2 linked regions of the Heliomicrobium gestii genome follow. The protein of the gene in region 1 binds, or shares a complex with, the protein of each later gene. Links are inferred from orthologs where the notes say so. Each region holds a gene or a part of one and is shown on either strand. Other genes may lie near its edges.

Evidence for each region. The genes of interacting proteins can lie anywhere in the genome.
Region 2: the proteins of rpsG (region 1) and tig are in contact, whole or in part, in a crystal structure (PDB 3GTY), measured with the Thermotoga maritima proteins. The link is inferred for Heliomicrobium gestii from one-to-one orthologs. Residues at the interface, in WP_004081843.1 of Thermotoga maritima: Lys34, Lys52, Lys55, Glu59, Arg62, Gln63, Glu66, Asn67, Lys69, Val71, Arg95, Ala109, Lys110, Lys111, Gly112, Arg113, Pro114, Glu117, Glu121, Ile124, Ala125, Tyr127, Asn128, Asn129, Thr130, Gly131, Lys135, Asp139, Arg142, Met143; in WP_004081061.1 of Thermotoga maritima: Glu122, Val124, Val129, Leu130, Tyr133, Glu188, Gly259, Ile262, Tyr263, Glu266, Ser270, Glu273, Gln274, Glu277, Arg308, Gln311, Ile312, Ser315, Tyr316, Glu325, Arg329, Arg336, Leu363, Phe366, Trp367, Arg373, Leu377, Arg381, Leu384, Glu387.

Annotation. Positions count from the first base shown.
Region 1 is NZ_WXEX01000002.1:342,804-349,451, reverse strand. The notes cover bases 1-2,750. They hold rpsG (30S ribosomal protein S7), read left to right. Parts: upstream 1-1,015; coding sequence 1,016-1,486; downstream 1,487-2,750. Other genes in these bases: fusA (elongation factor G), read left to right, coding at 1,538-2,750; rpsL (30S ribosomal protein S12), read left to right, coding at 593-997; GTO89_RS03685 (L7Ae/L30e/S12e/Gadd45 family ribosomal protein), read left to right, coding at 273-524; rpoC (DNA-directed RNA polymerase subunit beta'), read left to right, coding at 1-105. Also shown: more of fusA, read left to right, coding at 2,751-3,613; tuf (elongation factor Tu), read left to right, coding at 3,703-4,905; GTO89_RS03660 (GNAT family N-acetyltransferase), read left to right, coding at 5,121-5,531; rpsJ (30S ribosomal protein S10), read left to right, coding at 6,243-6,551; rplC (50S ribosomal protein L3), read left to right, coding at 6,582-6,648.
Region 2 is NZ_WXEX01000001.1:198,542-205,431, reverse strand. What follows is about bases 1,966-4,957. They hold tig (trigger factor), read right to left. Parts: upstream 4,114-4,957; coding sequence 2,818-4,113; downstream 1,966-2,817. Other genes in these bases: GTO89_RS00975 (XTP/dITP diphosphatase), read right to left, coding at 4,840-4,957; clpP (ATP-dependent Clp endopeptidase proteolytic subunit ClpP), read right to left, coding at 2,148-2,747; clpX (ATP-dependent Clp protease ATP-binding subunit ClpX), read right to left, coding at 1,966-2,128. Outside these bases: ATP-dependent protease LonB, read right to left, coding at 1-639; more of clpX, read right to left, coding at 866-1,965; more of GTO89_RS00975, read right to left, coding at 4,958-5,481; rph (ribonuclease PH), read right to left, coding at 5,629-6,360; GTO89_RS00965 (Fe-S-containing hydro-lyase), read right to left, coding at 6,424-6,890. UniProt on the Bacillus subtilis protein: Involved in protein export. Acts as a chaperone by maintaining the newly synthesized protein in an open conformation. Functions as a peptidyl-prolyl cis-trans isomerase.

The DNA of each region.
Region 1 (6,648 bases):
AAGCTGATTCCGGCGGGCACCGGCATGTCCCGTTACCGCAACATCCAGCTTCTCGCCGGCGACGAAGAACTGCCCGACGAGTTTATGGAAGACGGAATGGCCTGAGCCGATACAACGACAAAGGGAAGAGGGACGGGCCGGATACAGGCGCCGCCTGACCGGCCCTTTTCCTTCTACCGACAGAGATGACGGTATTAACAGCATTTTTGTTGACACGCATCTTTGGAAGTGATACTATAATCAAGTGTGTGATTCGTTAAAGGAGGATTACTATGCCTTTGGAGCGCTTGAAACAAGCCCGCCAGAAGACGGTTGGCACCAAGCAGACCCTGAAGGCGGTGGAGAAGGGGCAGGTCAAGCTGGTGTACATTGCCGGAGACGCCGACCCTCATCTGGTGAATCCTTTAATGAAGCTGTGTGAAGAAAAAGCGATTCCCGTTGTCAACGTGGATTCGATGGAGGCGCTTGGCCTGGCTTGCAATATCAAGGTTGGCTCGGCGTCGGCGGCCATTGTGGCTGAGTAGATAATTTCTTCACTGACGATACGCATGGGTGAGTTGTAAGAAGAATTCCGGGAAGGAGGTGGATGTTCATGCCAACGATTAGCCAGTTGATCCGCAAAGGCCGCGAAGTTCTCACGGAGAAATCGACCGCTCCGGCATTGAAAGAGTGTCCGCAAAAACGTGGGGTTTGCACCCGTGTTTACACGACCACTCCCAATAAGCCGAACTCGGCTCTGCGCAAAGTGGCCCGGGTGCGTTTGACCAATGGGGTGGAAGTGACCGCCTACATTCCCGGCATCGGGCACAACCTTCAAGAGCACTCCGTCGTTCTGGTTCGCGGAGGCCGGGTGAAAGACCTCCCCGGTGTGCGCTACCACATCGTTCGTGGCGCTCTGGATACCGCCGGTACCCAGAACCGTAACCAGGGCCGTTCGAAATATGGAACGAAACGCCCCAAAAAAGGCGCCGCCACGGCTGCCAAAGGGAAGAAGTAACGAGGGGAGGAGAATCCGATGCCGAGAAGAGGATCAGTCGCCCGGCGTGAAGTGCTCCCCGATCCGATTTACAACTCCAAGGTTGTCACGAAACTGGCAAACCAAATCATGTTGGATGGGAAAAAGAGCACTGCCGAGGCCATTCTATACGGCGCCCTTGACCAAATCAAGGAAAAGACCAACAAGAACCCCATGGAAGTTCTGGAGGCTGCCCTCAAGAACGTCATGCCCCTCCTGGAAGTCAAGGCTCGCCGCGTCGGTGGCGCCAACTACCAGGTTCCGATTGAAGTTCGTCCTGAACGCCGCCAGACCCTGGGCCTGCGTTGGCTCATCAAGTACTCCCGCGAGCGCTCCGGCAAGACCATGATTGACAAGCTGGCTGGTGAAATCATGGATGCCGCCAACAGCACCGGCGGCGCCGTCAAGAAAAAAGAAGACACTCATAAGATGGCCGAAGCCAACAAGGCCTTCGCCCATTATCGCTGGTAAGCCAACAGAGTCCCGCTAGGACCTGAGATCCGACAGAAAGGGGGAACGAGCGTGCCTAGACAGTTTCCGTTAGATAAGACACGGAACATCGGCATTATGGCCCACATTGATGCCGGCAAGACGACCACCACCGAACGCATCCTGTTCTACACCGGACGGGTGCACAAAATCGGTGAGGTTCATGATGGCGCTGCCACCATGGACTGGATGGTTCAGGAACAAGAACGCGGTATCACCATCACCTCTGCCGCAACAACGTGCCAATGGCGCGGGCATCGGATTAACATCATCGATACGCCCGGCCACGTGGACTTTACCGTTGAAGTCGAACGTTCCCTGCGGGTATTGGACGGGGCCGTCGCCGTCTTCTGTTCCGTTGGCGGTGTCGAACCGCAATCGGAAACCGTATGGCGCCAAGCCGACAAGTACGGTGTTCCCCGGATCGCTTACATCAATAAGATGGACCGCATCGGCGCTGACTTTTTCCGTGGCGTCGACATGATCCGGGAACGCTTGGGCGCCAACCCTGTGCCCATCCAGATCCCCATCGGCTCCGAAGACCAATTCAAGGGTATCGTCGACCTGATCACCATGAAAGCCATCATCTATGTCGACGACCTGGGCAAGACGAGCGACGTCTCCGAGATCCCCGAGGACCTCGCCGAAGTCGCCGCCGAATACCGGGAAAAGCTCCTTGAAGCGGTTGCTGAGTCCGATGAGGAACTGATGATGAAGTACCTCGAAGGGGAAGAACTGACTGAGCAAGAAGTCCGTGACGGCGTTCGCAAGTGCACCTTGGCCGTCAAGATGATTCCTGTTCTCTGCGGCTCCTCCTTCAAGAACAAGGGCGTGCAGCCGTTGCTCGACGCTGTCGTCGAGTTCCTGCCCGCCCCGGTCGACATCCCTGCCGTCAAGGGTGTCAACCCCGATTCCGGTGAGGAAGATGTTCGTGAGGTTTCCGACGAAGAGCCCTTCTCTGCGTTGGCCTTTAAGATCATGGCTGACCCCTATGTGGGCAAGTTGGCCTTCTTCCGTGTTTATTCCGGTAAACTGAGCTCTGGTTCCTACGTCTACAACTCGACCAAAGGCAAAAAGGAACGGATCGGCCGCATCCTCCAGATGCACGCCAACCACCGGGAAGAGATCGCCGAGGTCTACACCGGCGATATCGCTGCTGCTGTCGGTCTGAAGGATACCACGACGGGCGACACCCTCTGTGATGAGAAACAGCCCATCATCCTTGAGTCGATGCAGTTCCCTGATCCGGTTATCCACGTTGCCATTGAACCGAAGACGAAGGCTGACCAAGACAAGATGGGCATCGCCCTTCAGCGTTTGTCCGAAGAAGACCCGACCTTCCGCATGTCCACTGACCATGAAACAGGTCAGACGATCATCTCCGGCATGGGTGAGCTTCACTTGGAGATCATCGTGGACCGGATGATGCGGGAATTTAAGGTCGAAGCCAACGTCGGACGTCCCCAGGTCGCGTACAAGGAAACCATTCGCACCAAGGCCAAGGCGGAAGGCAAGTTCGTCCGCCAGTCTGGTGGTCGCGGTCAGTACGGCCATGCCGTCATCGAAATCGAACCGCGTCAACCTGGTGAAGGGTACGAATTTGTCAACAAGATCGTTGGTGGTGTGGTTCCCCGCGAATACATCCAACCCATCGATAACGGGATCCGTGAAGCCGCCGAAACAGGCGTCCTCGCCGGTTATCCCACTGTTGACTTCCGCGTGACCCTGGTCTTCGGTTCCTACCACGATGTGGACTCCTCGGAAATGGCCTTTAAGATTGCCGGCTCCATGGCCTTCAAGGAAGGCGCTGCGAAGGCGCAGCCGGTCATCCTTGAGCCGGTCATGAAAGTCGAAGTCACCGTTCCTGAGGAATACATGGGCGACGTCATCGGCGACATCAACTCTCGCCGGGGCCGCATCGAAGGCATGGAAGCTCGCGGCAACACCCAAGTGGTGCGCGGCTTTGTTCCCCTGTCCGAGATGTTTGGCTACGCCACCGACCTGCGTTCGCGCACCCAAGGTCGCGGCCAGTACGTCATGATGTACAGCCACAACGAAGAAGTGCCCCGCAACATCGCTGAAGGCATCATCGCGAAACGGAAAGGCTAAATCGCCACAGGCGATTTTCGCCGGATAGAGGGTGGCCAAGCCGCCCTCATTAAAATTCCTTAAGCCTGAAAAGGAAGGATGAGTACGAAATGGCAAAAGCCAAATTCGAGCGCACCAAGCCGCACGTGAACATCGGCACCATCGGTCACGTTGACCACGGTAAAACCACCACCACCGCTGCCATCACCCTGGTTCTCTCCAAAGTTGGTGGAGCTTCCTTCAAAAAGTACGACGAAATCGACGCCGCTCCCGAAGAGCGTGAACGCGGTATCACCATCAACACCGCTCACGTCGAGTACGAAACCGACAACCGTCACTACGCCCACGTGGACTGCCCCGGTCACGCCGACTACATCAAGAACATGATCACCGGTGCTGCCCAGATGGACGGCGCCATCCTGGTTGTGTCTGCTGCTGACGGCCCCATGCCCCAGACCCGTGAGCACATCCTCCTCGCCCGTCAGGTTGGCGTTCCCTACATCGTTGTCTGGCTGAACAAAGCCGACATGGTTGATGACGCCGAACTGATGGAACTGGTTGAGATGGAAGTTCGCGAACTCCTCTCCTCCTACGAGTTCCCTGGCGACGACATTCCCATCGTTGCCGGTTCCGGCCTGAAAGCCCTCGAGTGCGGCTGCGGCAAGCGCGAATGCGAATGGTGCGGCAAAGTCTGGGCGCTCATGGACGAAGTCGACAAGTACATCCCCACCCCCGAGCGCGCCACCGACAAGCCCTTCCTGATGCCCGTTGAAGACGTCTTCACCATCACCGGTCGCGGCACCGTCGCCACCGGCCGTGTCGAGCGTGGTCAGATCAAAGTCGGCGAAGAAATCGAACTGGTCGGTCTGGCTGAAGCCACCCGCAAGACCGTCGTCACCGGCGTTGAAATGTTCCGCAAACTCCTCGACTTCGCCCAAGCCGGCGACAACATCGGCGCTCTGCTGCGCGGTGTTGAACGGAAAGACATCGAGCGCGGCCAAGTTCTGGCTAAGCCCGGTTCCATCAAACCCCACACCAAGTTCACCTCCGAAGTCTACGTCCTGTCCAAGGAAGAAGGCGGCCGCCACACCCCGTTCTTCAACGGCTACCGGCCCCAGTTCTACTTCCGCACGACTGACGTCACTGGCTTCATCGAACTGCCCGAAGGCGTTGAAATGTGCATGCCTGGCGACAACATCAAGATGACCATCGAACTCGGCAAAACCATCGCCATCGAAGAAGGCCTCCGCTTCGCTATCCGCGAAGGCGGCCGGACCGTCGGCGCCGGTGTTGTCACCGGTATCATCGAGTAATCGATCGCCAAGCGGCTTATAAGCGACCGGGTCCCTGAATTATTTCAGGCGACCCGGTCGCTTCCTTATATAGCCGTCTTTTAGTGTCCTTGCAAAATTCGGATTTCCGAGTCCATTGAGATGCGAAGGTGGCGCGGGTGCGCCAACGGGCGCACCCGGTGCCACAGGACTTCATCGCGCCATATTGTAGTCGACTCATAAGTAGAGGGGATTTTATGGAGCTCAATTGCAAAGATTATTTAATCAGCACGGACAAGTCGCTTTTAGACCATGAGACGATTTATAGGTTCTTGGCTTCGTCCTATTGGGCAAATAAAAGACCTACTGAAGCCATAAACAAATCCATTGAGACGTCGCTTTGTTATGGCGTATATCTCGGAAACAGACAAATCGGATTTGCTCGGGTCGTCACAGATTTTGCAACAATGTACTGGTTAGCAGATGTCATCATCGATGAAGAGTATCGAGGCAGAGGTATTGGGAAAAAACTTGTAGAGACAATAGTTGCTAGCGAAGAATTGAAAGGTCTGAACGGTATATTAGGAACACTCGACGCGCACGGACTATATGAACAATATGGATTCGAAAAAAACGTAAATAGATTTATGGTAAAAAGACCGAGCTAGCAATGGCATTTTTGATCGCCGACTATAGTATCCGTACTGAGGCAAAAATGGAAAAATTTGAATACATCTAGTTTATCTTTGATTTGATATAGGTTGTATTTCTAACAGAAAAGCCATGAAATACTGTGTGGAGTTTCCTAACTTAGTATCTTCACTTACCTAGGGGAGATCATTGAAATAGCAGAGGGCTGGCGGTGGCCTGAGCGATTTGAGCGGAGCGGCGAAGAGCGAGCGCAGAGGCGAAGCGTTAAAGGGCGCCATCGACATGCATACAACCCTAAAGTTTTGGCGCCCCAGCGTAGCCGACAAGCGAGCCGCCGCGGAGCTCTTAGCGAAGGCCGCCGCCAGCCCCCGCGATTAAAGTGCGAATTAAATCGCGCATCTTCACCGGCATCACAAGACGACCCGCGCGGTAACCATAGGCACTTGATCAGTATCGGCACGCCAACCGCCCGATTCCCGCAGATTTTCCGAGAAATATTCTAATACAGAGCAAAAACCGCTTGCATTTCCGAACACTTGGTGCTAAAATTTCATATTGTGGGTTGGCTTTGCGATGAAGCGAAAGGTTGCCCAACAATGGCTCGGGATTGGTGGGCGCAGCTCTCTTTGTGTCTTTTTACTTACGACACGCCCGAGAGCGTTGTTGGGGTAATTTTCGCGGAGAAGGTCCGTAATCAATCGGGCGAACAAAAGGAGGGACTTACCTACATGGGTAAACAAAAAATTCGGATCCGCCTGAAGGCTTTCGATCATCGGATTCTCGATCAGTCTTCCGAAAAGATCGTTGAGACGGCCAAGCGGACCGGCGCGGCGGTATCCGGTCCGATTCCGCTGCCGACGGAGAAGAGCATCTACACCATCTTGCGCTCTCCCCACGTCAACAAAGACTCCCGTGAGCAGTTCGAGATGCGCACCCACAAGCGCCTCATCGACATCCTCGAACCCAATCCGAAGACTGTCGATGCGCTCATGCGTCTGGACCTGCCGGCGGGCGTGGATATCGAAATCAAGCTGTAATCCTTTTGCTAGAGATGGGAGGTGTCATTGGTGGCTAAGAAAGGTCTTCTCGGACGAAAAATCGGTATGACGCAGGTATTTGCCGACAACGGTGTTG
Region 2 (6,890 bases), on another replicon or contig:
GAGCACTTTTCGGTCTTCGAGCACCTTAAGGAGCTTGTTGATCTGGATGGGGTGCAGCTCTCCCACTTCGTCGATGAAGAGCACCCCCCCATGGGCTTTGGTCACTGCGCCTGGTTTGGGTTGTGGGATGCCGGCCATACCTAACGCACCGGCGCCTTGATAAATGGGGTCATGGACAGAGCCGATCAGAGGGTCGGCGATGCCCCGTTCGTCGAAGCGGGCTGTCGCGCCGTCGATTTCGATAAACTTGGCCTGGACGGAGAAGGGAGACAAGGGATTCTTCTTCGCTTCTTCCAACACCAGCCGGGCTGCCGCCGTTTTACCCACGCCGGGCGGGCCATAAATCAGCACATGCTGGGGATTGGGTCCGCAGAGCGCTGCTTTCAGCGCCCGGATGCCGTCATCCTGACCGAGGATCTCCTCAAAGGCCGCTGGACGCGTTTTCTCTGCCAGAGGTTCTGTCAGGACAATACGGCGCAAGGTCTGAAGCTTTTCCATCTCCTTGCGCGACTCGCGCTCCACCGCTGTTTTGGAATGCTGCTGGTTCTTGAGTAGGTGCCAGAAGTACATCCCAATGATAACGATGAAAAAGATCTGGAGGAGGCCCAGCAATCCGCCCAATCCCGACCAAATGTTCACCGCCGTCACTCCATTTCTGTTTTTGCCAATCCCCCATAGTATCCGACAGCGCCCGGTTTTTATGAGACAGAGGCCTGGAAAAACAAAACCTCGGAGGATTATATCCTCCGAGGTTTTGGTCATCGGCGCGTACCGGGTTTGGTTCGAGTCGTCGGGCGCTTGCCTGGGAGCGACGACTCCGGTGATCGCCCTATGGGCGTCTTCTCAGCCGGCTCACCCTGCGCCCCTAAGCCGACTCTTCCTTCTTTTTTTTTCTGTCACTCGTCACCAGCACCGGTTCTTTCTGCTTCAGGATAACTTCCTTGGTCACCGCGCACTTGGTCACATCGGTGCGGGACGGGATGTCAAACATCACGTCAAGCATGACCTCTTCCAGGATAGCCCGTAGACCGCGAGCGCCGGTGTTGCGCTTGATAGCCTCCTGAGCGATCGCCTTCAGGGCGTCATCGGTGAATTCCAGTTGGACCTGATCCAGTTCGAAGAACTTTTGGTACTGTTTGACGAGGGCGTTTTTCGGTTCCGTCAGGATGCGCACCAGGGCGTCCTCGTCAAGGGCGTCCAAGGTGACAATGACGGGAAGGCGTCCGACAAACTCGGGGATTAAGCCAAACTTGAGCAGGTCGACCGGCAGGATATCCCGGAGGGTCTCGCCGATCTTCTTCTCTTGTTTGCCTTTGATTTCAGCGTTGAAGCCCATCGTCTTCTTGCCGACACGGTTCATGATCAGTTTTTCGATGCCGTCGAAGGCGCCGCCGCAGATGAAGAGAATGTTCGTCGTATCCAGTTGAATGAACTCCTGGTGCGGGTGTTTCCGCCCGCCCTGCGGCGGAACAGAAGCCACAGTGCCTTCCAGGATCTTCAACAGGGCCTGTTGCACCCCTTCACCGGAGACATCCCGCGTGATCGAGGGATTCTCCGACTTGCGGGCGATCTTGTCGATCTCGTCGATGTAGACGATGCCCTTTTCCGCTTTCTCCACATCATAATCGGCAGCCTGGATCAGCTTGAGCAGGATGTTCTCCACATCCTCACCCACATAACCGGCTTCCGTCAGGGAGGTCGCATCGGCGATCGCAAAGGGAACATTCAGGATGCGGGCCAACGTTTGGGCGAGCAGCGTTTTGCCGCTGCCGGTGGGTCCCAGCATGACGATGTTCGATTTCTGTAATTCTATGTCGTCGATCTTCGAACCCAGGTTGATCCGCTTGTAGTGGTTGTAGACGGCGACAGACAAGGCCTTTTTCGCCTGCTCCTGCCCAATCACATACTGATCCAGGATCTCGCGGATCTCCTTCGGTTTGGGAACGTCGCCCAGATCGAAGGTGTTTTCATCCTGAAGTTCTTCTTCTATGATCTCGTTACACAACTCGATGCATTCGTCGCAGATGTAGACTCCGGGGCCGGCGACCAGCTTTTTGACCTGATCTTGCAGCTTGCCGCAGAAGGAACACTTCAGTTGACTTTTATCGTCACCGAAACCTTTGTACATATCCTCACCTCTCTGCTACTCATGCCTTGGCCGGCGGCTTAAACTCCATCACCCCGTCGATGATGCCGTAGGCTTTTGCTTCCTCTGCCGACATGAAATAGTCGCGATCCGTATCCCGTTCAATCCGTTCCAATGGCTGACCGGTGCGCTCAGCCAGGATATGGTTGAGCCGGTCTCTTGTTTTCAGAATGTGGCGGGCATGGATCTCGATCTCTGTGGCCTGGCCTTTAACGCCGCCAAGGGGCTGGTGGATCATGATCTCAGCGTTCGGTGAAGCGTAGCGTTTTCCTTTTGCGCCGGCGGTCAGGAGGAAGGCGCCCATAGAGGCGGCCATCCCGACGCAGATTGTCGATACATCACAGCGAATCAGTTGCATCGTGTCATAAATGGCAAAGCCGGACGTGATCGCGCCTCCCGGACTGTTGATGTAGAGGTGGATGTCTTTGTCCGGATCCTCGGCCTCTAAAAAGAGCAACTGGGCGATGATGAGATTGGCAACATTATCGTCAATGGCACTGCCCAGGATAATGATCCGATCCTTCAACAGCCGGGAATAGATATCATACGCCCGTTCACCGCGATTGGATTGCTCGACGACCATTGGAACCAGATGACTCATCCAAGAAACCTCCTCAGGTATACAGTTCAATCTATGTCCGGGAAAGCCGCGCAGTTCGCTTTTTCCCGGATCAACCAGCGATTTCTTTGGCGCTGTCGACAATCAGCTTGATCGCCTTGTCTAAGAGAATGCTCTGCTTCAGCGCGTCGAGTTGGCCACGGGATTCGAGGATTTTGCGGATCTGGGGCGCCGGTTTCCGGTAGTTAGCGGCAATTTCCTCGATCTCTTTGTCCAGTTCTTCATCGGTTACGGACATTCCTTCCGCCTTGGCCACTGCTTCTAAAACAAGTTCCTGTTTAACAACCTTTTCCGCTTCGGGAATGAATTGCGCTTTCAGATCTCTTTCGGTCTGTTTGGTCATGGCGAGGAACTGTTCCAGGCTGACACCCTGGTAGCTCAGGCGCTGACCGTATTCTTCCATCAGTTGGTCGGCGCGGTTGTCGACCATGACTTCGGGGACATCGACTTGGGACGCCGCGACAACCTTATCGACGACCGCTTTTTGCTTGGCCTGTTCACTGGCTTTTTCTGCAGCGCTCAGTAAGTTTTTGCGGATATCTTCTTTTAATTCGTCCAACGTCTCAAAGTCGCTGACGTCTTTGGCAAATTCGTCATCAATAGGGGAGTACTCTTTGCGCTTGAGCTCTTTAATGGTGACTTTGAACACGACGGCTTGGCCCGCCAGTTCCGTCGCATGGTATTGCTCCGGGAAAGTGAGGTTCAGTTCGCGCTCTTCACCGACAGGAACGCCGACCAGGCCGTCCTCAAAGCCGGGGATGAAGCTGTTGCTGCCCAGCTCCAGCGAATGGTTCTCACCTTTGCCGCCTTCGAAAGGCACGCCATCCTTGAAGCCTTCGAAATCGATAACCGCCGTGTCGCCCAGTTGGGCTTCCCCTTCGGTCAGGGTGCTCACCCGCGCATGGCGCTTTTGCATGGTCTCCAGTTGCCGTTGGACATCCTCATCGCTCACTTCAGCCGGTTGAGCTTCCACTTCGACGCCCTTGTATTCACCGAGGGTGACCTCTGGTTTAACGGTAACGACAGCCTTGAAGATCAGCGGCTTGCCTGCCTCGAGCTGGACCACATCGATTTTCGGCTGTTCTACAGGATCAACGTTGTTTTCTTCGATGGCCTGCATGTACGCTTCCGGTACAAGAATCTCCACGGCGTCTTCGAAAAGGACCTCTTTGCCGTAACGCGCTTCCAGAATCTTGCGGGGCGTTTTGCCTTTGCGGAAACCTGGGACGGCAACCTGACGAACCACTTTCTTATAGGCCTTTTCCAGACCCTGTTCAAAGGTTGCCTCATCAATCTCAATCTGCAGCGAAACTTGATTGTTTTCGAGCCGTTCTACTGAAGCCTTCACGTATGTACCCCTCTCATCGATTTGTATCGTAAATTGGCTGTGTTGTTGCCGGATTTGACCCCTACTAGTCTATCCGAAAATTTTAAAAGCATAAGGTTATATTCTACGGCAATCTTGCATTTCCTGCTGTCCCGAAAGGATTCGAACGTAAGCTTTCATATTTTTCCCATATTTTAGGGTTTCATTCTCCCCCTTTTCGTGATCAAAAGTAAAACCTCGGCGACGGATCACCGAGGTAAGCGGTCATGCTGCCGTTTTTTCACAACGGTGGTGCGGGAGAAGGGACTCGAACCCCCACGGTTGCCCGCTGGAACCTAAATCCAGTGCGTCTACCAATTCCGCCACTCCCGCATTTTTCGCTTCTGTATCGTTTAACTCTAGTTCTTGCGCTGACTGTTGTCAAGGAAATTAAGTGGCGCGCCTGGAGGGATTCGAACCCCCGACGCCCTGCTTAGAAGGCAGGTGCTCTATCCAACTGAGCTACAGGCGCTTCTTCTCATGCACGTCAGCATGGTCCCGAACCGATAAGTCGAAAATGGTCGGGGCGACAGGATTTGAACCTGCGGCCCCCTGCTCCCAAAGCAGGTGCGCTACCAAACTGCGCTACGCCCCGATAGCCATGACAATGGATTCGACCTCGTTCTGCGGACATCGATGGATATTATAACATACGATGCACGGGCTGACAAGATGACAAGTCTTTGTTTGTTTTCCAGCTTCTCCCGATCACAGGTTCGGTTGAGTGATCGGTTCCGGCTCGGGGAACAAGAGCACGCGCAGCAGGAAGAACATCTTTTCCATCGCTGACGCGCGGTGGCTGATCTTGTTTTTCAATTCCGCCGGCAGTTCGCCGAAGGTTTTCTCGTACGACGGCAGGTAAAAGAGCGGATCATACCCAAAGCCGCCGTCGCCGCGGCCTTCTGTCGCGATCAATCCGTCGCAGACGCCTTCGGCAAAAAACTTCTGCCCGTCCGGCATGGCCAGGGCGAGCACACAGACAAAGCGCGCCTTCCGCTCTTCCGCTGGAATGTCTTTCAGGAGCGTCAACAGTTTTTCGTTGTTGCGCTTATCATCCTTGTCTTCGCCGGCAAAGCGGGCTGAATAGACGCCGGGCGCTCCGCCCAGCGCGTCCACCGCCAAACCGGAGTCATCGGCCATCGCGGGAATGCCGCAAGCCTTTGCCACCTGTTCGGCTTTCATCAGCGCATTGTCACGGAAGGTATCGCCTGTCTCCTTCAGGTCAGTGATCTGGGGGAAATCGCGCAACGACAGCCACTGGATCGGCAACGCTGGCCTGTGCGCCTGCGTCATGGCTTCAAACTCACGGACCTTCCCCATGTTTTGAGTGGCTAAGATGATCGTAAACATACCGCTTCCCCCTCGCAGGTCCGGCAGACAGTCAGTTCGTTGATTCGCAATCATCGTAATTCGACTTCGTGCCGATTGTCAAGGCATCCCGAAGTGGATGGAGAAAAAGAGCCAGGCGAAGCGCCGGCTCTTTTTTGCCATAGGCGATTATTTGGGCGCTACTTCCGCTAGCGCCTGTTTCTGCGACTCCATCAATTCACGGATGCCTTTTTCCGCCAACCCGATCATGGCGTCCAGTTCATCGCGATCAAAGGGCGTCCCTTCGGCCGTGCCCTGTAACTCAACGAACCGTCCCCCGCCGGTCATGACCACATTCATGTCCACCTCGGCCTTCGAGTCTTCCTCATAGGCCAGGTCCAGCAGGAGTTCGCCCGCTACCTTGCCGACGCTGACAGCCGCCAAGGGCTCCACAATGGGGTCCTTGTGGATCTGTTTATTCTTCAGCAATTTGTCGCAGGCGTCTTTGAGGGCGACAAAGGCGCCGGTGATCGACGCGGTGCGCGTGCCGCCGTCCGCTTGAATGACGTCACAGTCGATCCAAATGGTGCGCTCGCCGAGCCGCTGCAGATCGACGACGGAACGGAGCGCCCGCCCGATCAGCCGTTGGATCTCCATGGTGCGCCCGGAGGCTTTGCCACGGGTGACCTCCCGCTGGGTGCGGCTTCCCGTCGCCCGGGGCAGCATGCCGTACTCGGCGGTCACCCAGCCTTTGCCGGAACCCTTTTGAAAGGGCGGCACCTTCTCCTCCACCGTGGCGGTGCAGATCACCTTCGTGTTGCCGACGGTGATCAACACAGACCCCTCGGGGTGGATCAGGTACTGCCGTTGGATCTGAACCGGACGAAGTTGATCGGCCTGGCGGCCATCAAAACGTGCCATACATCAAAAACTCCTCTCCGGGCGACCGGCGGCGTTTCCACCGCCGGCCCCGCCGGGAGGTGGTTAGGCGCGCTGGTACTGAGCCCGCCCTTGTTCATAGAGGTTGTTGCCTTCGGCGTCGATGCAGACGATAACGGGGAAGTCCTCGACGACCAGTTCGCGAACGGCTTCGGTACCCAAGTCGTCATAAGCGATGACCTTCGCTTGTTTGATGGAACGGGCCATCAACGCGCCGGCGCCGCCGATGGCGACAAAGTAGACGCAACCGTGCTTTTTCATCGCATCGACGACAGCCGGTCCCCGCAGGCCTTTGCCGATCATGCCGGTCAGGCCTTGCTCGATCAGCCGGGGCGAGTATGTGTCCATCCGGTAGGACGAGGTGGGGCCGGCGGAGCCGATCACCTGCCCCGGTTTGGCCGGACAGGGGCCGACAAAGTAAATGACGGCGTCCTTTACATTAAACGGCAGATCTTCCCCACGGTCAAGGGCTTCGACCAAGCGTTTGTGGGCGGCGTCGCGGCCGGTGTAGA